DNA from 3 places in the Pseudoalteromonas sp. J2K-J031 genome. Region 1 is predicted to be linked to each of the others. Evidence: predicted binding sites of a transcription regulator. Region 1 holds the regulator's gene; each other region holds the start of a gene.
The links. Region 1 encodes MetJ, which represses methionine synthesis genes. Its sites were predicted from a motif close to TAGACGTCTAGACGTCTA; they were not measured.
Positions count from the first base shown of each region.

Region 2: a site for MetJ is predicted at 2,627-2,644, ahead of AC3KZC_RS13690 (methylenetetrahydrofolate reductase). Genes of this name have one in related genera too.
Region 3: a site for MetJ is predicted at 2,882-2,899, ahead of metE (5-methyltetrahydropteroyltriglutamate--homocysteine S-methyltransferase). Genes of this name have one in related genera too.

Region 1 is NZ_CM200279.1:395,451-403,942, reverse strand. Features, by position in the region: gene AC3KZC_RS01880 (penicillin-binding protein 1A) at 1-2,165, shown strand, start outside; gene metL (bifunctional aspartate kinase/homoserine dehydrogenase II) at 2,233-4,578, opposite strand; gene metB (cystathionine gamma-synthase) at 4,585-5,850, opposite strand; gene metJ (met regulon transcriptional regulator MetJ) at 6,095-6,418, shown strand; gene AC3KZC_RS01860 (malic enzyme-like NAD(P)-binding protein) at 6,459-7,700, opposite strand; gene hemN (oxygen-independent coproporphyrinogen III oxidase) at 8,296-8,492, shown strand, end outside.
Region 2 is NZ_CM200279.1:3,030,157-3,038,648, reverse strand. Features, by position in the region: gene AC3KZC_RS13705 (hypothetical protein) at 1-266, shown strand, start outside; gene AC3KZC_RS13700 (thioredoxin domain-containing protein) at 395-1,057, shown strand; gene AC3KZC_RS13695 (GNAT family N-acetyltransferase) at 1,067-1,573, shown strand; gene AC3KZC_RS13690 (methylenetetrahydrofolate reductase) at 1,628-2,584, opposite strand; gene AC3KZC_RS13685 (M16 family metallopeptidase) at 2,909-5,731, shown strand; gene AC3KZC_RS13680 (S41 family peptidase) at 5,792-7,363, opposite strand; gene AC3KZC_RS13675 (carboxylate/amino acid/amine transporter) at 7,477-8,352, shown strand; gene AC3KZC_RS13670 (MFS transporter) at 8,453-8,492, opposite strand, start outside.
Region 3 is NZ_CM200279.1:2,270,790-2,279,281, reverse strand. Features, by position in the region: gene AC3KZC_RS10320 (Nif3-like dinuclear metal center hexameric protein) at 1-693, shown strand, start outside; gene AC3KZC_RS10315 (YdcF family protein) at 744-1,496, opposite strand; gene AC3KZC_RS10310 (LysR family transcriptional regulator) at 1,640-2,524, opposite strand; gene metE (5-methyltetrahydropteroyltriglutamate--homocysteine S-methyltransferase) at 2,921-5,194, shown strand; gene AC3KZC_RS10300 (dicarboxylate/amino acid:cation symporter) at 5,447-6,595, shown strand; gene uvrY (UvrY/SirA/GacA family response regulator transcription factor) at 6,717-7,373, shown strand; gene uvrC (excinuclease ABC subunit UvrC) at 7,441-8,492, shown strand, end outside.

The DNA.
Region 1 (8,492 bases):
GTATTATCCGTTCTGCTATTGTACTTATAACTACCGGAGAGAAAAAGCAAGGTGCCAGTACGTTAACCATGCAGGTTGCAAGGGGGTTTTTCTTAACACGTGAAAAAGCCTACATACGTAAAATTAAAGAAATATTTATCGCTTTACACATTGAGGAGTTACTTAGTAAAGACGAAATTTTAGAACTTTATCTAAACAAAATGGAGTTTGGTAACCGAGCATTTGGCGTTGGTGCTGCTGCACAAGTTTATTTTGGTAAGCACATAAGTGAATTAACACTTTCGCAACATGCAATGCTCACTGGTTTATTACAAGCCCCCTCTGCTTTAAATCCTTTTAGGCACCCACAAAGAGCTAAAAAACGCCGAAACATTGTTTTAGCGAGAATGCTCGATGAAAAGTACATAACTGAAGCTGTGTATCAAGATGCAATTAATGAACCTATCACCGTTAAGTTCCATGGGGCAGAAATTGAAGTGTCAGCACCTTATCTATCAGAAATGGTGCGCGCTGAAATGGTCAAAATGTTTGGTGAAGAGGATGCATATAATAAGGGGCTTCGCGTTTACACAACCATTGATGCCAATACACAATTAATGGCCGAAAAAGCAGTTATAGATAACCTAGAGCAATACGATACACGTCATGGTTATCGTGGCCCAAACCTTCATTTGTGGGATTTTGAAACACAAGAAGCATGGGCACCTCGTGATATTCTTGATTACCTAGCACAAGCTAAAGAATTTAATGATTTAAAAGCCGCTGTCGTTACCGGCGTTCAAGAACAGTCAATTACAGCTCTTGTTAAAGATGGTCGTTTTATTACGGTGCAATGGGATGGATTGAAGTGGGCTCGGGCTTATTTACGTAACAGCAAACAAGGCCCAGCACCTTCAAGTGCAAGCCAAATACTTAATACTGGTGCTGTTGTTTGGTTAAAAGAGTCGCAAGATGGCCACTGGAGCTTAAGTCAAATTCCTCAAGTATCTGGCGCTCTTGTTTCTTTAAACCCACAAGATGGTGCGATTAAAGCGATTGTTGGAGGATATAGTTTTGAACAAAGTCAGTACAATCGTGCTGTTCAGGCTAAACGCCAAGTTGGCTCCAACATCAAACCTTTTATTTACTCTGCCGCTCTAGAGAATGGATTCACACTCGCAAGCATTGTGAATGATGCTCCAATCAATAAATGGGACGAAACAAATGGCACCGCATGGCGTCCTAAAAATGATCCCGAGGTTTATGTTGGGCCTATCCGCGTAAGACGTGCACTTGCCGAATCCAAAAACGTTATTTCTGTTCGTTTATTAAGAGCGGTCGGACTTAATAAAACCGCTGACTATTTACTTGGATTTGGCTTTAGCCCTGCAGATATCCAACGCAATGAATCTCTTGCTCTTGGCAGTATCTCCCTCTCTCCACTCGAGCTTGCAACAGGTATGGCGGCGTTTGCTAATGGAGGCCACTTAATTGAGCCTTTTTTTATTGAACGTATTAATGATGCCAATAATAACCTCCTAAAACAGACTCAACCTTTAGTTGCGTGTGCCGAATGCTCAAATGATGAGATAAAAGATAGTTTTCACTATGCACCGCGTGTAATAAGCGTACAAAACTCATTTTTGATTGCAGATGCGTTAAAAAGCGGGATTTGGGGTGGTGGTAGCTGGCAACATAAAACAGCGTGGCAAGGTACAGGTTGGCGCGCTCAAAAGCTAAAGCGTCATGATTTATCAGGTAAAACAGGTACTACCAATGACGCTGTTGATACATGGTTTACTGGTTTCAATCGTGACTTACTCACTACCACCTGGGTTGGTTTTGATAATCCAGGCATTCCGCTTGGTCGTACAAGCTACAATAGCAACCTGGATAAAAACCAGACTTTCGGTGGCGAGTCAGGTGCTAAAACAGCACTTCCTGCATGGCTCAGTTTCATGGAATATGCACTTGAAGGCATGCCACAATCAAATGTCTATCAACCTGATGGGTTAATTTCGGTAAGAATTGATTTTGCCTCAGGGCTATTAAGTGACAAAACTGACCACCGCAGCGGTTTTGAATTTTTCACCAAAGAGACTGTGCCAACCCAATACGCACAACCAAAAGCTGAAGCCATCTTTGAAGTCAATTCGCCGGAGTCTGAAGGTGAAGAACTGTTTTAATCATCGATATTGAAAAGGCACAAAAAAAGGCGCGATGCGCCTTTTTTTTATTTTTAGCTTTAATCAGTTACTTAGCAAGTGAAACACAAAGCCAATATAAATCCGAATGTACTCCAGCCGCTGTTACTTCTTTACCAGCGCCAGGGCCTTGGATCACCAGTGGATTATCTTGGTACCAACGGCTATTAATAACAAAAATATTATCACCCGGCTTTAAAGTCGCTAAAGAATCTTGCTTAGCAACACCTTGCAGCCCAACCCGAGCAGTCACTTTATCACCCGATAAAACGAGTTCAGCAACATAACGTAATACCTTATCTTCCAACGCTGCTTGTGCTGCAAGCTCACTCACATAAGTATCGAGCAAAGGTAGATTATCAACAAAAAATGCCCAATCACCTTCGCTCAATGCTTGAGGCATTAAAGGCGAAAGCGCAATATCATCAAGCTCCAAGGTTAAACCTAACTCTCTGGCTAAAATAAGTAATTTACGCTGTACATCCCGACCAGAAAGATCCTCTCTTGGATCGGGTTCACTATAACCCATTGCTTTTGCTTGCATCACTAGCTCAGAGAAAGGCACTTCACCAGTATAGTGACAACAAAGCCACGACAACGTACCAGAGAAAACACCACTTAGCCTTTGCACTTTATCGCCTGAATTTTGCAAATCATTTAAAGCAAAATTAATCGGTAATCCGGCACCAACAGAGGTATTGTAACGCCACTGCAAATTACGTAACTTTAAATTTTGTTGTAATTGCTCATACCAAGCAAGTGGAGCCGTTCCTGCATATTTATTAGCGCAAATAAGATGACAGTTATGCTCAACAAATTGAGGGTATAATTGACTAAACTGCTCACTTGCTGTGATATCAATTACTAACTTATGTTCATAATCAAGCTCAGCCAAATGGCTTAATAATTCAGTTTCATGATATGAAACTGAATTTTCCTGCCACGCAGCTTGCCAATTTTGTACATCAATACCGGTTGGATTGAATAGCATTTGCTCGCTTCGAATTAAACCAACCAATTCCACAGGCAACAATGTATTGAGACGACTTAACTGCTCTTTTAACTGTTCAAGAAACACGGTACCAACATTGCCCAAACCTGCAACAACCACAGCTAACTCTTGTGACACACTGACTAACTTATCATGCAAAATTGTCAGTCTATCGGTATCAAACTGCTGCTCACAAAGCAGAATACAATAATCATCATGGCTATAAGCAAAACGTAAATTAACATTATTTTCTGCCAAAATTGATTTTGCGGCCTGTGCCAACTGATGACCATCACCATGTTGGCAAACTAAAGCGATACCTGAAACGTTCGACTCGACTAAATTACAACGCCCAGCCAACAAGGCCAATACCTGACGCCCCAAAGCAGCTGGTACGAGTAAATATACTTCACCTTGTTCAACAAAATGATGCAAAGCGTGCTGCACTACTCGACTAAGCTCACCTACTTCACCTTCATGTAAATCAGCTACTTTTAATAAATCGTAATGATCTAAATTAGTGATAAAGCGCTTTTGTTTGGCAAAACCCTCTTTCACAATTTCAGTCGCTGCACTACTACTATCAAAACTGCTGCGCACAACGAGCTTAATGTCGGTATCTTTAAGCGGTGTTAATGTTTTGGCATGTAAAACCGGATTACCTAATCGAGCAAGTAAATTTGCCTGACCACGACAAATTTTGCCATAACGAATAGCCTGCTTTACTTTACGTGGATCAGTACTAAATACGCCTTGGGTATCAGTCCATATTGAAACACTGGCAGCAGAGATATAACGTGCAAATAACGTAGCGCTGTAATCACTGCCATTACGCCCTAACGTCACTGTATTACCTTGCTCGTCACTGGCTATAAAGCCTGTAACAACATTATATTTATCAAGATTAAACTGCTGGCAAGCACTTTCATTTTGTTGATGCAGTAAAACACCTTGCTCTAAAACCAGTAAATCTCTTGCATCAAAGCTTTGTGCGGCAACACTAAGTTGCTGTAAATATAAGCCAAGTAATCGTGCAGACCACAGCTCACCATGAGCTAAAAGATGCGCTTCTTCGAGATGCTTTTGAGTAATTTTTTTAGTAATCGAAATAAGCTCTGAATCTAATTGCTCTAATGCCACTTTTTTAAAAGTATCGGTTAATAAGTCATTAATTAAATCAAACTGATTTGCAGAGAGTAAGGCCAAAACATCATTTACGGCCTGTTGATCAGACTGCTGATAACTTTGCCACAATTTAACTAATGTATCGGTTGTTTTACCTGCCGCAGAAACAACAATCACGTCACCTAATGTGGCTTGTTGTAAAATTATATTGGCGACCGCATGATATCGCTGCGCGCTGCTTAAGCTAGAACCACCAAATTTATGAACTGAACGAATCATATTAAATTACCATAATGCAACGTGAGCGGGACTAAAACTAAATGCAGCAGAAGAGTCATTTTTCTCGTCTGATTGCACTGATTTTGAAACAGATACCGGGCTAATATCCGCCTCACCTGGGCGAGTTTCAGAAAAATTTCGTTCTAAATCAGCTAATAAATCTTCAACATCTTCAATACCAACGGAAATTCGAATTAATGTATCACCCACACCGGCTTCTAAACGTGCTTTTGGATCCATCCCTGCATGCGTCATAGTCGCAGGGTGGCAAATTAAACTTTCAACGCCACCTAAAGACTCAGCCAACGTGAAATGCTTAAAATTAGTTAAAAAGCGGGCGGCATCATTGATATCACCTTTGATATCAAAACTCACCATCCCACCAAAACCACGTTGTTGTTTTTTCGCTAACTCATGCTGCGGATGCGATTCAAGGCCCGGGTAATAAACACTTTTAATAAAAGGACTACGCTCTAAATATTGTGCAATTGCAAAAGCATTTTGCTCATGTTGTTTAATCCTAACATTTAATGTACGAATGCCACGCAAGGTTAAATAACTATCAAATGGCGCACCAGTAATACCAATGTTATTAGCCCACCAAGCAAGCTCATCACCTAACTCTTGCGTACGAACTATAACAGCGCCACCCACTACATCTGAGTGACCATTAATATATTTAGTGGTTGAATGCACAACAACATCAACCCCGAACTCAATTGGATTTTGCAAAGCTGGTGATAAAAAGGTGTTATCTGCAGCCACTAATGCGCCGCATTTTTGCGCCGTAGCGACAACTTTAGCAATATCAGTCAAACGCAATAACGGGTTGCTCGGTGTTTCAATCCAAATTAATTTTGGTTTGATTTGCTCAATTTCTACAAAACTTTGCTCAAGTGTAAAATTAACTACCTTTAATTTTAATAAACCACGTCTTTCTAAGCTGGTAAATAAACGATAACTACCACCATAACAATCATGCGGGATCACGAGTGTATCTTGACTTGATAACAATTGAGTGACCAAATGAACTGCGGCCATACCCGTTGCTGTAACAATGCCTTTAACGCCACCTTCAAGCTCTGCTAATGTTTCAGCTAAAATATCACGCGTAGGGTTACCACTGCGGCCATAGTCATATGCACGTTTAGTATTGAAATCAGCAAACGAATAAGTCGTTGATAAATAAAGAGGTGGTACAACAGCACCATGATGTTTATCCGCTTCAATTCCTTTACGGACTGCGATAGTCGTTTTTTTGGTATCGTTCATTTTAAAACCCACAAACAGTTAGATGTTTAGACGTCTAAAAGGTTAGATTATCATCAAGGAGAAGTCAAAACATTTATACGTCTAAATAGCTAAATAAATGGTATTTGACTATATATTTTAAACCGATAAAATTTCGCCACGACAAAGCCAATAACTTTAGATTATAAATAATATCTTTTTGAATTTATAATCATTACAACATTGGCAAACAAGGCACGCAGTTCAATTAAGGCAACCAATATTTATGGCAACAAAATGGAATGGTGAATACATTCACCCATATGCAGAGCACGGTAAAAAATCTGAGCAAGTAAAAAAAATTACCGTTTCTATCCCACTAAATGTGCTTAAAGTGTTAACTGATGAGCGTACGCGCCGCCAAGTTAATAACTTACGCCACGCCACCAATAGTGAATTGTTATGTGAAGCTTTTCTTCATGCTTTTACTGGTCAACCGCTACCTAATGATGAAGATTTACGTAAAGATAACCCTGAACATGTGCCAGCCGAAGTCCGCGACATTATGCTTAGAATGGGATTAGAACTCCCCGTTTTAGAAGACGAATAAAAAAAGCCTCAACTAAGTTGAGGCTTTTTTAACGTATTAATTATTCCATGTAATTATCTGGTAAAGGAATTCTAGCAACTCCTGATGCTACCGCAGCTTTGGCCACTGCCAATGCCACTCGAGGCAATAAACGCGGATCCATTGGTTTTGGAATAATATAGTGCTTACCAAATTCCAATCCATCGACACCAGCAGCTTGCAACACCTCAACAGGAACAGGCTCCTTCGCTATCTGGCGAATTGCATTTACCGCAGCAATTTTCATTTCATCATTAATTGTTTTTGCTCGCACATCAAGCGCACCACGGAAAATAAACGGAAAACACAACACGTTATTCACTTGGTTTGGATAATCAGAACGGCCTGTTGCCATGATTAAATCTGAACGCGCTGCATTTGCTTCATCGGGATGAATCTCAGGATCTGGATTCGAACATGCAAAAACAACAGGCTTATCAGCCATTAACTTTAAGTCATCCGCTGTAATTAAATTAGGGCCTGACACACCAACAAACACATCGGCATCAGTGATCACATCTTGCAAAGTGCGCTTATCAGTATTATTTGCAAACAGCTCTTTATATTCGTTTAAATCATCACGACGCGTATGAATGACGCCTTTGCGATCTAGCATATAAATATGCTCACGCTGAGCACCACACTTAATCAAAAGCTCCATACAGGCTATCGCGGCCGCACCTGCGCCCAAACACACGATTTGCGCATCATGCAAGTTTTTACCTTGTACTTCTAACGCATTAAGCATACCTGCTGCAGTTACAATCGCAGTGCCATGCTGGTCATCATGAAATACTGGAATATCACAACGCTCAATTAAGGCTTTTTCGATTTCAAAACACTCAGGTGCTTTAATATCTTCAAGATTGATGCCACCAAAAGTGTCAGCAATATTTTCAACCGTATTAATGAAGTCTTCTGTAGTGCGGTGCTTTACTTCAATATCAATAGAATCAATGCCCGCAAAGCGCTTAAACAATAACGCTTTACCTTCCATCACAGGTTTAGATGCGAGTGGGCCTAAATTTCCTAATCCCAAAATTGCCGTACCATTTGAAATAACAGCAACTAAATTACCTTTAGCGGTATATTTATAAGCATCAGCTGGATTTGCTGCAATTTCTCGAACAGGCTCAGCAACTCCTGGGCTATATGCTAGCGCAAGATCTTTGGCTGTTTCAGCGGGTTTTGATAATTCAATACTGATTTTACCTGGAACGGGTTCGGCATGATATTTTAAAGCTTGTTCTCTAAAGTCTGACATGAGGCGATATTTTCCTGCAAGAAGTTAAGTGTGAGAGTGAGATAAAATTCGCTACTGAGTTTAACGATACCTGTATTAAGCAGAATTTCAAGTAAAATACTGTCAAACATCAAAAAACGATCATTTGCCTATATTCTACCTTTTTTTAGTGATTTTACTCTCTCTTTCGCAGAAATTACCTATCAACATAACTTATTTATGCATATAAATAAGCAAAATTATGAATATAAAATCATCGAACACAGTTGTAAAAAGCATAAGGAATTAGCTTTTTATAACTGAATACAACCAATAAAAAATTAAGTAAGCACTCAAACAAACTACGTCTAACTGCGTAATAATTACCTTTAAAAAACCACATTAAGCCTCAAGATAAAAACAGATGTGACCAGTTTAAATTTCAGTGTCAATGCTAGCGTTGCATTAATAACGCGCAGCAACAACGCTCGAAATTAACTCGGCTAAGTGAATAAATTTGCAATTTGAGCCACACTACGTTTTGTATAACTTTGATTGACTTTGTGCCAGATCAAAGCGGAGATTTGTAGCAAGATTATAATTTTATGCCTAACTAACTTCCTCGAAGGCATTCGTCGTGCAAAATACCATTGATTGGGATGACTCGCTCATCAAGAAATATAACGTCTCAGGGCCAAGATATACCTCTTATCCTACAGCTCTATCATTTAATGATGGCTTTACCAAAAAAGAGATGCTTCATGCACTGACGGATACAAACAATAAAAAACTCTCACTTTATATCCATATTCCGTTTTGCCATCAGCTTTGCTA
Region 2 (8,492 bases), 1.2 Mb from region 1:
ATGTACTAATTAATATTGAAACAAATGAGCGTTTAACGCTGAATTTACCAAGCTTTGATCCTAACTTTAGCATCATGACAGCACAATATTTATATGTGCATGATGCGATTCAGTTTATTTATCGCGTTAATTTACTAACGGGCGAAGTTAACAAAGATTCTTTGGTGATTTCACCTGGTGAAATGACCATAAACCAACATAATAACTCAGTGACCATCACTAAATTTACTTTGGCCGATACCTCAATAAAACGCATGGCGTGGTAAAATTATTATCATCACAAGCGTTGAAAAATATTTTTTATCTATTTGTTAGGGTTTTATAATTAAGCGCTGATATTCATGTCTTTTTCTTTTATTATTGAGCTAATTGAAACTAACAAAGAATAAGAACAATGAAAAAAAGCCACTTACTTGCCAGTCTGTTAATGGCGGCGTCGTTAACGGCCTGCTCAAAAGTAGATGAAACCTCCCCAGCTCCAACGTCAACAGCGACGACAATTGAAACCGCCTCAGCGATGACCTCACCTTATCAAGAAGGGGTGCATTATCGTGTAGTGACGGGTATTAATAATGAAGGGGCGCAAAAGCCGTTTTTAGTCGAATATTTTTGGTTAGGTTGTCCGCACTGCCAACATTTTGAAGAGCCATTACAGGCTTATAAGGCCAAGCATCCAGAGCTTGGTTTTGTGCGCAAGCATGCAGTGACTGCTGAGCATTGGGTTAATGATGGTCGTATTTTTTATGCGTTAGCGCAAACCAATAACATGGCACATTTTGCCGATTTATTTGATTTGTATAAAAAAGGCATGACCCAAGAAAGCTTTGATGCTTTTTTTACCCGTAATAATATTGATCAAGAAGCCTTTTTAAAGATCGCAGGTCAAGACCCTGAGGTCCTGACTAAAATGCAGCAAAGCTTTGACGAAATGAATAATAACAAGATAAACAGTGTGCCTGCAATTGTGGTCAATGGTCAGTATTTAGTTATGGCTCATGAAGACATACGCTCTAACGAAGCTTATTTTAAGTTGGTTGATTACTTACTAACAAAATAAGACGAGATCATGATTGTACGAGCGATTAATCAATTAGATGACGATAGTTCGGTGTTAACCCATCTTTTAATTGAAGCGGTAGCACAAGGTGCTTCAATCGGTTTTATCGCGCCTTTAACGCTCGCTGATGCTGATCTTTATTGGCAGCAGGTTGCACAAAAGGTTGCCAATAATGACAGTATTTTGTTTGGTGCTTATCAGCAAAATACGTTAGTTGGCACCGTGCAGCTGGCTTTATGCCACAAAGCTAATGGCAAGCATCGGGGAGAAGTTGAAAAACTTATTGTTGCCAAATCAGCCCAAGGCCAAGGTATTGCAAAAGGCTTGATGCACGCGCTTGAATTGCAAGCTAAAAAGCAGGCTCTGCAATTGTTAATTCTCGACACTAAATTAGGTGATACCGCGTCTTTTTTATATCCCAAATTGGGCTATCGAGCAGCAGGAACTATCCCTAATTTTGCTAAAGATGGATTTGGTAAACTGGCTGCAACGGTTTATTTTTACAAAGAATTGTAAAAAATGGCTCAGGCTGGGGGCGCAGCTTGAGCCTGATTGCTTGGTTATGATGGGTTAAGCAATTTGTTTTTCTGCAAGATTCAATTCCATAGTCGCTTTTAACAAGCGGTATAAATTAATCGATGCATCAATTTCTTCTTTACGGTTGGTTAAACTTTCAATGTTTAAGCCCAGTGGGACATCTAAGTGAGCGCAACTACGTAAAATTTGGTTGAGATTTTCACGGCAAATACGGATTGATTCATTGAGTGAATCAGGGGCATCTAAAATGCGCCATTTTGTTGCTTCTGGCACAGCAATACCTAACCACTGCATAAATTGCAGTGTTTTTTCACCGCCACACGGTGTAAATGTGAGAATAATCCGATTTGGTTTTATGCCTTCTTGGCGACACGTACGCGCATAACTGGTGATTAAATCAATGGTCGCTTGAGCGTCGTAGACTGCTTGGGAAATAAAAAATTGACAGCCTTGCTGGGTTTTTTCAATTAAACGGCTGTGCTCATTGCGCTTTGATGCATGGCGCTCTGCAATGGTAACCCCGCCTAAAAAGAAATCCTGTTCACTGTCTGCTAAGGTTTGATACGCATCAGGAAGACTTAATTTAATGTCGCCCTCTGAAGATGGGCTGCCGACTAAGACGAGATTTTTTAGGTTGAATTCTTGTTTGGTTTCGTTAAGCCAAGTTTTAAATTCTGCTACGCCACGTTGCGCAACGCTTTTATAAGTAATCACATCAAGTTCAGATATGTCACTCAGTAACTTGCTGTATTCGCGTGGATCAACCGTTTGTTTAAACGGAAACGGACGAGGAGTGCTAATGCGGCTGCTTTCGTCTTGAATGTCATAAATCACGACTCCGTCGTATTCAATTTCATGTAAACGGCTCAGTAGTTTATTCGCGATCGTTTTTAATTGTGCTTTATCGGTATCAATTTTTGGTGGTGTTGTGCCAATAAGGTAAACACCTTGATTTGCATCTTGAATTTTTTCTTGTAACGATAAAGCCATGATCTTGTCCTAACGAAATTCAAACTATATGGGCTAATATAGCAGCCATTTAGACGTCTAGATAGAAATTTTTAGTGAAAGATTTTCAAGGAAGTTGAATTATTTTCATCTTTCAGTCGGCAGAGATACAAATATTTACACACTTTTATCGTATTTATTCGCTCCACAGCGTTTGGTTTTGCATAATAGCCTTTGAAAAATAAACCTTAATTAAGGGAACATCACATGAAATTTAAGTTACTTGCCACGGCGCTTGCCGTATCGGCCACTTTATCTGGTTGTGTTGTGCATGTTGATGCCGGCAATAAAAATAATAAAGCAGCAATGGTATCAAGCTCGGCATCGGTTACAGGCAATGCTCAAGTTGGCCAAGCAAAGGGCAGCGATAAAGTATTTTCACACAATTATGTATTAGAAGAGCTGCCAAATGGCTTGCGCGTGATGATTGTTAAAACCGATTATCCAGATGTTGTGTCATTGCAAATCCCGGTATCGGTTGGTTCACGTAACGAAGTTGAAGCGGGAAAAACCGGTTTTGCACACTTTTTTGAGCACATGATGTTTAAAGGCTCTGAAAAATACCCACAAGATGTGTACTCTGATATCTTGAAAAACTCAGGTGTTGATAACCGGGCTTACACCACTAATGATTACACTAACTACCATTTAAACTTTTCAAAAGAGCATTTAGATAAAGTCCTTGAAATTGAAGCGGATATTTTCCAAAATCTGACTTATACGGAAGAGCAGTTCCGCACCGAAGCTTTAACCGTAAAAGGCGAATACTTAAAAAATAATGCCAGCCCAATTCGTAAGTTGTTATCTGCAGTGCGAAATGAAGCGTTCGAACAGCATACTTATAAACACACCACTATGGGCTTTTTTAAAGATATTGAAGCCATGCCTGACCAATCGGCTTATGGTAAGGAGTTCTTTAAAAAGTTTTATAAGCCAGAATATGTATCGTTAGTGATTGTGGGTGATGTTGACCCGCAAGCAACCATGAAGATGGTAAAAAAACATTGGGGCAATTGGCAAAAAGGCAATTATGTTGCCGATATTCCTGTAGAGCCAAAACAACAAGCGGCCAAATATATTCATGAGAAAAACGACGGCTTACCAGGCCATTGGTTATTAGTGTCGTATAAAGGCACGGCATGGCAGCCAAAACAAAAAGACCGAGCTGCGCTTGATTTAATCTCCCAGCTTTATTTTTCAAATAACTCAGCGCTGTATCAAGACTTAGTGGTTGATAAACAAATTGCCAGCCAAATGTTTACTTACAATGCTGAAACCAAAGACCCGGGTTTATTGCATGTATTTGTCAAAGTTGAGAAAGAGCAAGACTTAGCAGTCGTGCGTGATGCCATTAACCAAACTTATGCTAAAGCGCGTACCGAGCTGGTGGATGACGCAAAACTGGCGAGTTTAAAATCAAACTTAAAATACAGCTTTGTCGGCGGGCTTGACTCATCAGAGGCGATTGCATCAACCCTTGCGTCTTACATGCATTTTGAGCGTGATCCAGAAGTGATCAATGACTTGTACGCTACCGCCGATGCTATCACCGCACAAGACATTAAAAACATCGCTAACCAATACTTTGTTGATGAAGCACGCACTACAGTGACGATGTCTGATTTAGCGGCTATTAAAGGTTTTGAGCAAGAAGTCAGCTTAAATGCGTTAGTGGCAGAGCTTAACAATAAGCCGACAGATGTCGCGTTTAATGTGCTTGATAAGAGCAATGATTCACCGCTGGTGGATGTAAACTTTTTATTTTACACCGGTGCTGCGGCTGATCCGGTTGGTAAAAAAGGCTTGGCAGCATTAACGGCCAGCTTATTAGCACAAGGTGGTTCACAAAGCCGCTCATATAACGACATCAAAAAAGCCATGTATCCAATAGCGGGTAGCTTTGGTGCCCAGCTTGATAAAGAAATGATTTCATTACGTGGCCGCGTTCATAAAGATAATGCTGCGGCATGGTATGCATTGGTGAGCGACCAATTACTAAACCCAGGGTTTCGTGAAGATGACTTTAACCGTTTGAAAAAAGAGCAAATTGATGGCTTAAAATCAGGACTAAAAGCATCTAACGATGAAGAGCTGGGTAAAGAAGTGCTTTATCATAAGTTGTACCAAGGTCACGCTTATGAAAGTTACAACTATGGTGATTTATCCGACTTAGAATCAATTACTTTGGATGACGTAAAAGCGTTCTATCGCGCCCAGTTTACTCAAGCTAAGCTAAATCTTGGTATTACAGGTTCTTTACCTAGTGCCGTGAAAAGTAAAATGCTGCAAGACTTATCTCGTTTACCAAAGGGTGATGAAAAGCGCCTTAGCGTTGCTGATGCACCTAAGTTAGTGGGTCGTCATGCGACTATTGTTGAAAAAACCGCACAATCAACAGCCGTGTCGTTTGGCTTTCCAATTGAGACTATTCGCAGCGACAAAGATTGGGCTGCACTTTGGTTAGTGCGCTCTTATTTTGGTGAGCACAGAAGTTCAAACAGCTTTTTGTATGAGCGTATTCGCCAAGTACGTGGTATGAACTACGGTGATTATTCGTATATTGAATACTTCCCTCGTGGCAGCTCACAAACAAAACCGGATGCAAACTTAGGCCGTTCTGAGCAAATCTTCCAAGTCTGGTTACGCCCACTGCGTTCTAATAACGATGCGCATTTTGCTACCCGTACTGCGATGTTTGAACTTGATAAATTAATCAAGGACGGCATGAGTGAAGAGAACTTTGCTACAACCCGTAATTTCTTAGTGAACTTTGTGCCACAGTTAGTGGCAAGCCAAGATCGCCAACTCGGTTATGCCCTCGATAGCCAGTTCTATCAAACGGATGAGTTTGTCAGTTATGTGCGTAAGCAACTTGCGAGCTTAACCGTTGAAGATGTAAACCGCGTTATTCGTGACAACTTACAAACCGATAATATTCAGTTTGTATTTGTAACCGGTGATGGTAAAGATATGGCAAAACGTTTAACCACCGAGCAAGTGTCGCCGCTTAAATATAATTCAGATAAACCAGCAGCGCTTATTAATGAAGATAAAATCATTGAAAGCTACCCGCTAAAACTGAATAAAAAACACGTTGAAGTACTCGATATCGAAAACGTGTTTTTATAATTAATTTATAAAATAGCTTAATTAAACGATACCAGCCCGCGTAAATCGCGGGCTTTTTTATTATAAACGCTGCAGCGTGTGCGCTAAATTACTGAGATTAATGTCTGCAAAATTTGTTTTATCAATCGGCAGCGCAATATCAAGGGCGCTTTTATCGCCTTCAAGTATTTTTCCTTCGCGGGTCACTGTTTTTGAAAGTGGCATTCTAAAAGTCACTAAAGGAGTGGCATCTTCAAGCTGTAATGAGCGTCCTTCGCCATAGACAGTGCTTTTTATTTCACCTGAAGAAGTGCGGTAGACGGTTGCATTGACTCTTGCATAAGTACCATCCGTTGCAGGGTATTGACCTAAAGTGGTTGCACCCGCATAACGGCGCATTCGCCAGACAAAATCATCACAAGAGCTAACACAGTGCTCATTAATCACCACCTGCATTTTTTTATAGGCAATGGGGCTGTTTGATGATGGGATGAGCTTATTTTCGCATAGTGTACTGCCTCTGCAAAAATCAGCTCTAATAGGGAGATAGTCTGAGGTATTTAATTGCGCTTTTATGATTGTTTGATACCACTTTTCGGCTTGAACACTTGAATAAAAAGTCGATGCTCGTGTGTCCGGATCTTGAAGTTCAGGAATATTTTTATAAGCGACCAAATTATCGTAAAAACCTGTGTGAGTGAGCGCTGCAATCCAAGGCGTGTTTTCACTGCCACCGCCATTGTTTTGCATATCAATCACTAAATTATCTTTGAGGTTTGTTTGAGTTATTTTTTTTATTGCATTGATATCGTGGCACATACCAGTGGAGTCTGGTTTGAGGCAGTAAATATCATCAGCGCCCGCACCCCATGGGCCAAATTTATTAATTTTTAAGACATAACTTTTGTCCGTTTGATACAAGCAAGATTGGCTACCTTGGTAGGCAAGCGTTAAATTAAGGCTGGGGTATTGCGCAGTACATCCAGAATGCTCAGTTTTATTGTTTTGATTGTGTATATTTTTAGAGTATTCAATATCTTGCTGGCTACCGTCTTGGTAAGTAATGGTTAGCAGAGTTGCAGGCTTGGCAAAACGATAGCCATATTCTAAATTTTTTGAGAAATAGGCAAGGCAGCCGTTATTGTGATTGTGGCGACAATATTGATTGTAATAATCATTAAATAATTCATGAATGTCATAGCCGTTAAGTTTAGTGATTGTTTTATTGTTGTCTAACGAAAAGAAGCTGAGCTCAGGCCAAGTGTAACCAATTTTGGTGCTTGGCCACTTTTCTGTTGGCTTGGCCTGTTTTGCGATGGGCGGTTCAACCTGCAAAAAACTATGCAAGTTTATAATGCCGTAATGAATATTATCGAGGGCGAAATTAAGCTCGGTAAAATTTTGTGCCGAGGCTGCATTATGAATGACTTTTTCTTTGTAAGCTGACCATTTTAAGGCTCTGCTAAGATTCCGTTGCTCAATACTGAGCGCGTCTATGTGTTCCATGGTTGATAATACATGTTCGGCAATTGCAATGCGTTGTGTTTTATTTGGATATGAAAATTCAGCTTTTTCATCAACGGCCGCGATTGTTGGTAAAGTCAATGAGCTGAGTGCGAGCAAAGCCATCGTATTAAATGTGTGTGGTGCCATGATGAGTCCCTTTTTGCTAAAAGGGTACAATAACCTGTTTGATTTGGGTAGTGCTTTGTGATGATTGAATTATTGATTAACATAGCGCTTTTATCATTTACGATGAATTCATCATGCTGTATTTAATTGTTGTCACTGGCCTTTGGGCGTTTTCGTTTAGCTTAATTGGTGTGTATTTAGCCGGGCAGGTTGACCCGTGGTTTGCGGTATTGATGCGGGTGGGTTTGGCTGCTCTGGTCTTTTTACCGTTTTTGCGTTTGACTGAGGTCAGTAAAACCTTGGCCATAAAGCTAATGGCAATAGGCGCGGTGCAGTTGGGGTTAATGTATGGCTTTTATTATCACTCTTTTTTGTATTTAACCGTGCCTGAAGTGCTGCTGTTTACGGTAATGACACCAGTGTATATTACCTTGATTAATGATGTACTTGAGCGTCAATTTCATCTGCATTTTTTAGTGTCTGCGTTACTGGCTGTGTTAGGTGCGGTGGCCATTCGGTATCAAGGTATCGATGGTGGTTTTATCACTGGTTTTTTATTAGTGCAAGGCGCTAATTTGTGTTTTGCGATTGGCCAGGTCAGTTATAAAAGGGTGATGAATCAACAAAACCAACGACAGACAACACCCATCAAGCAACACCATCTTTTTGGCTGGTTTTTTATCGGTGCTTTTTTTGTCGCACTTATTAGTTATGGGTTATTCGGCAATGCCTCACAACTACCACAGACTTCGTTGCAGTGGGGAGTTTTGGTTTATTTAGGTATTGTAGCTTCGGGGCTTGGTTTTTTTGCGTGGAATAAAGGGGCGACACTTGTTGATGTAGGTACATTAGCAGTGATGAATAATGTACTTATTCCCGCAGGGATTTTAGTCAATTTATTGATATGGAATCGTGAGGCGGATTTAATGCGGTTAGCCTTGGGTGGTGTGATTATTTTACTCGCGTTATTAGTCAATCGTTATCATCAGTCACTGCAGAATCGACATTAAGATGGATTAATACATCAATTTTAAGGTTGTTTGTGTTACGTACTCTGAAAGTCAGAACAACAATAATAGCGGAGCATTGCAACGTTGAGCGGCTTGGTTATTAGGTTGTGTGATTATTGTTTATTTTATTACTGATTTTG
Region 3 (8,492 bases), 1.9 Mb from region 1:
TTTTGCCCAAATGGTTTGCAGGTTGAAGGTAAAAATGAGATTAAAAAAATTGTTACTGGGGTGACGGCCAGTCAAGCATTAATTGATGCTGCAATTGAAGCTCAAGCCGATGCCATTATTGTGCACCATGGCTATTTTTGGAAAAATGAAGCTTACCCAATTGTCGGGATGAAAAAGCGCAGAATAGCGGCATTGTTGGCTCATGATATTAACTTATTTGCTTACCATTTGCCGCTTGATGTTCACCCCGAATTGGGTAATAACGCTCAGCTGGCTAAATTACTCGATTTAGAATTTGAGCAAGGTTTAGAGCTAGGAACTGCGCCAAGTGTGGCGGTTCGTGGTCGTTTACGTACACCAATGTTAGGGCAAGATTTTGCCGATAAAATCAGTGTGACGCTCAATCGCCCAGTGCTTAGCAATTTAGTCAGGCAAACTCCAATTGAAACCATTGCTTGGTGTACGGGAGGTGGTCAAGGCTATATTGATTTAGCCGCAGAACAAGGGGTTGATGCGTATTTAACGGGTGAAGCATCTGAGCAAACCATTCATAGCTCACAAGAACAAAACATTGATTTTTTTGCCGCAGGCCACCATGCCACTGAGCGCTATGGCATTAAAGCGCTTGGGGATTATTTGGCTGCACATTATGAGTTCTCGGTTGAATTTATCGATATTGATAATCCGGTATAGGGTGTTTGAACACAGCTTAAAATAAAAAATGGGTAAATAAAGCCCATTTTTTATTGACTGATTTCAAGCCAAATACTGCCAATCCACTCATGTTGATGTTCTGTGAGTGCCATTAAGGCTTCAGGGGTTGGTACAAACTGGCGCCACATCGGATTCATCGGCATTTCTTGCCAATCGGTAGGGGCCGCAATAACTTCAACACCTTGTTGATTAAACAATTCAACCGCTCTTTGCATATGGGCTATCGAAGTAACGAGAGCAACTTGGTTATCAACTAACTTAGGTGCTAGGAGTAAGGCTTCTTCTGCGGTATCACGGGCTTTGGGATTGAGTAAAATTCGTTGCGGATCAAAGCCAATGGCAATGGTGGCTTGGCGCATAATTTCACTATTACTGACGCCCTTAAAACCACCACCAGAGACAACCAGTTTGGCGTTAGGATAAAGTTTTGCCAATCTTAAGCCTTCATAAAGCCTAGCTAAAGAGCAATGGCCTAGTTGTGAATTGGCTGGACGGCTTTTGTTGGGCATAATTTTACAACCAAGTACCACAACATAATGAATGGTTGGATGTTTTTGTGAGTTAAATGCACCAAAGTTGCTTTCAGTTTTACCAATGATGAGGCTGCTGATAAAAGGCGTGCTGAGCAACGTCAGTAACACTAAAGAGGAAATCATTAGTAACAAGCCACTACTGCGTTTTTGCCTAATTAATTGTATTAGGCCAACAAAAACCAGCATTAACATCAAAGGTAATGGCATTAAGACACTGCCAATGAGTTTTTTTAATTCAAAAAAATCCATCTAAACAATCTTTTAAAGCTGAAATTAATAATGGCTATCTTACGGGGTTATCATGACTAAACCTACAAAAAAGTCGCGTGCCTATCATGACAATCGAGTCTGGTCGCGTGGACTTAGATAAACTGCGCCACGCCCAGAGGTCATTAGCGGCGGTTTTGCTTGCAAGTATTTAAAAAATGGCGATAAACAGGGTTATCTTTCATGTTCTTTTTCATTGCTAAATACATTGGACGATTGAGACCCAGTGCACCAAGTGGAATTGATTTAATTAAGCCTTGGCTTTCGTAAGGAGTCACGAGCCAATCGGGTAAAGCTGCTACGCCCATGCCTGCGCTCACTAATTGAAAAATCAATAAGCCTTGATCAACCGTTTTTAAATTACCATCGTAACGGGCATTTTGAATAAAATGCTTAAAAATATCCTGACGCTCTTTTGGGATAGGATATGAAATAATAGTTTCATCTTTTAAATCGAGTGCGGTGACGTAGGCTTTTTTAGCCAACTCATGATCAGGTGAAACAATCAATTTGAGCTTAAAATCGAAAAGGTGGGCGTATTCGAGAATATCTGGTTCTCGAATATCCGACGTTAAGACTAAATCTAATTCATCATTCACTAAATCAGGAATGGCATCATAGCTAAAGCCGCGCTCGTAATCGATTTTAATGTCGGGCCAAAAATTATTGAATTCTTTTATTGTAGGCAAAAGCCAATGAAAACAAGCGTGGCATTCAACACTCAAGCGTAATTGAGAAATAGGCTGGTTTAGACTTTCTTTTAAGCGGCATTTGGTGGCTTCAACTTTAGGTAAAATGTCGTATGCCAGTTCAAGTAATAACATACCTTGTGGGGTAAAACGCACAGGGTGGGTTTTTCTTTCGAATAATTGACAATCGAGTTTGTTCTCTAAATCTTTGATTTGATGTGATAAAGCAGATTGAGTCAAAAAGAGCTCTCGCGCTGTATTGACCAGTGAGCCGGTCTCTTTAAGGGTGGCAATGGTTTTTAGGTGCTTTATATCTATCATCTTTAATAATTCTCATGTTCGATGTGAGAGAACGTACTGGAAATCAATCATAACCATAAACTTTAGATGTTTCAACTTCCAGATGGCTATATTTAATGGTTGCTTATCCTCTTTAGGTTAATAATGAACCAACAAGACAGCGTTGTCATTCTTTTATTTCACTCTTGTAAAATGACTTTTATAAAAAACGATAATTTAGATGAATTTACTTCACTTATTGGGTAGGTAATGTTTTTTAATTTTAAACGTTAGATGGTGAAAGGCCCATTGCCGAGGTAGTTTTTTAGAACGTTAAAAAAATTCATCATGAAGTCGAAAATGTTTCGGTTTTACACACAAGGATTTAAATGTATTGTTTAGCCATCTAAACGTCCTCAATCAAGGTGAAATAAAAGTATGGCAATAATACATAACCTCGGGTTTCCAAGAGTTGGAAAGCGTCGAGAATTAAAACATGCTGTTGAAGCATATTGGGCAGGTGACATTTCACGCTCGGATCTGTTTGCAACAGGCAAAGCTATTCGTGCTCAAAACTGGGCATTACAAGCAACAGCAGGTGTTGAGGTGTTGCCTGTGGGCGATTTTGCATGGTACGACCATGTGCTAGCAACGTCATTAATGGTGGGCGCTATTCCTAAACGTCATCAGCATGGTAATGATGTAGTTGATATTGATACTCTTTTTAGAATTGCTCGGGGCCGAGCGCCAACCGGTTGTGCTTGTGCGGCCAGTGATATGACGAAGTGGTTTAATACCAATTATCATTACATTGTACCTGAGTTACATGCAGAGCAAGAGTTTGCTTTAACTTATACCGAGTTATTTGAACACGTTTTAGAAGCGCAGGCGCTGGGGTATGATGTGAAGCCGGTATTAATTGGTCCTGTCACCTATTTATATTTAGCCAAAGAAGTGGGGGGGTCATTTAACAAGTTAGCACTGCTTGAAAAACTACTGCTGGTTTATCAGCAAGTTATTGAAAAACTTGCCACCTTAGGGGTGCAGTGGATCCAGATTGATGAACCCATTTTGGCATTAGACATTCAAGATGATTATTTAAATGCACTGAGCAGCAGCTTTAATGCATTGCAGGGTTTAGGCGTTAAAATACTGTTGGCGACTTATTTTGGCTCAGTTACGCAATATTTACCTCAAATAGCCAAATTTTCCGTAGATGGTGTGCATGTCGATTTAGTGGCGCAGCCACAATCTTTAACTGAAATTAGCCAAGCGATTTGTGCTCAGAAGGTACTTTCTTTGGGAGTGGTAAATGGTCGTAATATTTGGCGTGCCGATTTAAGTGCGGTATACGGAAAAATTAATGCATTAGTGATGGAACGTGCAGGTAATATTTGGTTAGCGCCATCGTGTTCGCTGCTGCATTGCCCGGTTGATTTAGCACAAGAGCAAAACCTTGATCCTGAATTAAAATCGTGGATGGTGTTTGCCAAACAAAAAGGCAGTGAGTTAGCACTATTAAAGACGGCTTTACAAACAGGTGATACTCAGGCCATTACTCATTACTCTGCACCTGTTAAAGCGCGTTTAATATCTGCACGCGTTAACAATAAAGAGGTACAGCAACGTGTTGCTGCATTAACACCGGCTGATGGGCAACGACAAAGCGATTTTAATATTCGTATTAAAGCCCAACAAGCGGCATTGCAGCTGCCTGTTTTGCCAACAACTACAATAGGTTCATTTCCGCAAACTCACGCTATTCGTCAGGCTCGTCGCGATTATAAAGCGGGTAATTTAGCCTTTGCTGATTATGAGGCGCAAATGCAAGCCGAAATACGTTATGCAATTGAAGAACAAGAAGCGGTTGATTTAGATGTGCTGGTGCATGGTGAGGCTGAACGTAATGACATGGTTGAACATTTTGGTGAGTTGCTTGAAGGGTATGCCTTTACGCAATTCGGCTGGGTGCAATCGTATGGCTCACGATGTGTAAAACCGCCAATTATTTTCGGCGATATAAGCCGAAGTAAACCGATGACGGTAGCATGGACGACCTATGCCCAATCGCACACTAAAAAGCACCTTAAAGGGATGCTAACAGGTCCGGTCACGCTCTTATTTTGGTCATTTATTCGTGATGATTTAGATAAACCAAGTATTGCCAACCAAATAGCGCTTGCGCTTCGTGATGAGGTGATTGATTTAGAGCGCGCTGGGATTCAAATTATTCAAATTGATGAACCTGCGTTTAGAGAAGGCATGCCGCTTAAAGCTTCACAATGGCAAGATTACTTAGCATGGGCGGCATATGCGTTTAGAGTGTCGGCCTGTGGGGTAAAAGACAAGACTCAAATCCACACTCATATGTGTTATTCAGAATTCAATGGCATTATTGATTCAATTGCAGATATGGATGCCGATGTGATCACGATTGAAACGTCGCGCTCTAACATGGATTTGCTCAATGCATTTGAAGATTTTGCTTATCCGAATGATATCGGCCCTGGTGTCTATGATATTCACACGCCTAATGTGCCGCAGGTGCAATGGATGAAAGACTTAATTCACACAGCGGCCAAAAAAATACCGGTTGAACGTTTGTGGGTTAACCCTGATTGCGGTTTAAAAACGCGCGCTTGGCCCGAAACACGTGAAGCATTAAAAAACATGGTACAGGCTGCCAAAGAATTACGCCAAGAATTGAAGTAAGTTTCTCATGCTTTAAAAGAAAAACGATGCTTAATGTCAAATAAAGAAACCTAAACTCAAAGTGAGTTTAGGTTTCTTTATTTGGGTGCTTTTAATGCTAATAAGAGTAAACTTATGCCTAAAATGAATGTTTTGGTGTTTTATCGAGCAGTTAAACTGATGTTGAGCGAATTTTTGTTTATAAGTCGTTAAATAATGATAAAAGAGAGCATAGGATTTAACACTACAGACTGTTAGTAACGAGAAATTGTAATGAATTTAATTTTAAAATTAATACTGGGTATTTTAGGTGGTTTTTTAATAGGCTTGTATGCACCTACTTTTATCGTCGAACTTCTATATACAGCCAAAGTAATTATCGGTGAGTTGATTGGGTTTACTATTCCTTTGATCATTGTTTTTTTTATTACCTCAGGGATTGCCAGTCTACCGCAAAATTCAGGGTCACTATTAGGTAAAACTGTTGGTTTCGCCTACGGTTCAACGGTAATTGCAGGTACATTAGCCTATCTAGTGGCTAGTTTAGTGATCCCTATGTTAGGGGGGCAGATAAACCTTGCAAGTAGCGAGGCCGTGGAGATGCATTCATTTTTTTACTTAGAAATACCGCCCTTGTTTGGCGTGATGACTGCGCTTGTTACAGCGTTTGTTTTTGGTATTGCCATTAGTAATATGAATTTAACGCATTTGAAACAGCTTTCAGATCAAGGTCGCGACGTGATTGATGGTTTATTAGCAAAAGTAATTATTCCAGCGCTACCATTTTATATCGCTGGTGTGTTTGCTGAAATGACTGTAGCAGGCACAGTATTTGATACATTAAAAACCTTTGCGTTAGTTTTAACAATGGCATTAGTAATGCACTGGCTTTGGTTAACGGTACTGTACGTAGCAACAGGTATTGCATTAAAACGCAGCCCACTTGAATTACTTAAAAATATGCTACCAGCATATTTCACTGCACTGGGTACGATGTCGAGTGCTGCGACTATCCCTGTATCTTTACAAGCAACACGAAACAACCAAGTTAAAGAGGGAATTGCGAACTTTTGTGTGCCTTTATGTGCGACGATTCACTTGTCTGGCTCAACCATCACGATTGTGACCTGTGCAACGGCTGTGATGTTTTTATCACCAGATCTTGCATTACCAAGCTTAGGGTATATGCTGCCATTTATCTTCATGTTAGGCGTTGTCATGATAGCAGCACCAGGCGCACCGGGCGGAGCTGTAATGTCTGCACTTGGTTTATTAACATCAATGCTTGGGTTTAACGAAGCGGCTGTTGCATTAATGATTGCGCTTTATTTAGCACAAGATAGTTTTGGTACAGCTTGTAATGTGACAGGTGACGGTATTATTGCATTGTGGGTTGATAAGTTTTCACAAGAAAAAGAATAAGTTATTGTTAAAGAGTGTTGATTAAAACCCTTTATTAATAGCGTTTAAAACGAAATATGGTAAATTGGTCATTATTCTGTAATGACCAATTTTGGCGATAGATGTATATGAGGAGCCTTCTTTGATTAACGTGCTTTTAGTTGATGACCATGAGCTGGTAAGAACCGGAATCAAACGTATTTTAGATGATGTACGTGGTTTTAAAGTGATCGGTGAAGCAAAAACGGGTGAAGAAGCAGTTACTTTTTGTCGTCAACATCATCCAGATATCGTGTTGATGGATATGAATATGCCTGGCATGGGTGGATTAGAAGCAACAAAGAAAATCTGTCGCTATTGCCCTGATGTCAAAGTGATTGTCTTAACCGTGCACTGCGAAGATCCATTCCCAAGCAAAGTTATGCAGATTGGGGCACATGGTTACTTAACTAAAACAGGTGGGCATGACGAAATGGTTAATGCCATTCGTGCCGTTAACTCTGGCCAACGTTATATCGCTCCCGAAATAGCACAGCAAATTGCATTGGCACAATTTAGTGGCCGCAGCGATGAGAATCCATTTAAAAATTTATCCGATCGTGAATTACAAATTATGTTAATGATCACCCGCGGCGAAAAAGTACAAAATATTGCCGATCAACTTAATTTAAGTTCTAAAACAGTGAACAGCTACCGTTACCGGATGTTTGAGAAATTAGGTATTGGTGGTGATGTTGAACTGACCCATCTGGCAATTCGTCATAAAATGATAGAAATTGATACTGATAGTTTTTCGTAAGTAATCGTTTGTGTTTGATGCAACTGAGTTTTTAAAAACTTTATCGAGTGAGCCGGGAGTTTATCGGATGCTCGATAAAGATGCCCATGTTATTTACGTCGGTAAGGCTAAAAATCTTAAAAAACGAGTCAGTAGTTATTTCAGAGCTAACATTCCCGAAAGTAAAACCCGAGCTTTAGTTAAAAATATAGATCAAATAGAAGTAACCCTTACAAATACTGAAACCGAAGCATTATTACTTGAAAATAATCTTATCAAGCAATATATGCCGCGTTACAATATTTTACTGCGTGATGATAAGTCGTACCCTTATATTTTGGTTACAGACCACCGCCATCCTAGAATTGCATTTCATCGTGGCAGCCGTAAGCAAAAAGGGGATTATTTCGGCCCATTTCCAAGTTCTGGAGCGGTGTCTGAAAGCTTACGTTTAATGCAAAAAATCTTTCCGGTGCGTCAATGTGAAGATGCTTATTATCGTGCACGAAGCCGCCCTTGTTTACAGTACCAATTAAAGCGTTGCTCTGCGCCTTGTGTTGATAAAGTTTCAGATGAGGAATATCAACAAGAAGTACAATTTGTGAAGCTGTTTTTAAGTGGTAAATCCTCTGAAGTTATTGCAGCACTGGTTGCGAAAATGGAAAAAGCGAGTCAGGCACTAAACTTTGAGCTGGCAGCTAAAATCCGTGACCAAATTTTAGTGCTTCGTAAAATGCAAGAGCAGCAATCGGTCAGCGGCAATTTTTCTGAAATGGATGTGATTGGCTATGAGACAAAAAATGGGTTAACAGCGGTGCATTTATTAATGATCCGCGATCATAAAATACTAGGCAGCAATACTTTTTTCCCGAAAATTCCAAAAGACTCAATTGACGATGAAATTTTATCGTCGTTTATAGCTCAGTATTATTTATCGGCTGGACGCTCAAGCCGTATTGCAAAAGAAATCATCTTACCTTTTGCTTTAACGGATATTGAAGTACTAAGCTTAGCTATCTCTGAAGTGGCGCAAAAGAAAATTACGTTAAAAACAGCGCAGCGCGGAGAACGTGCGCAATACTTGGACTTGGCCAATAAAAATGCCCTCAATAGCATATTAACCAAACAAAGTGCACAAGA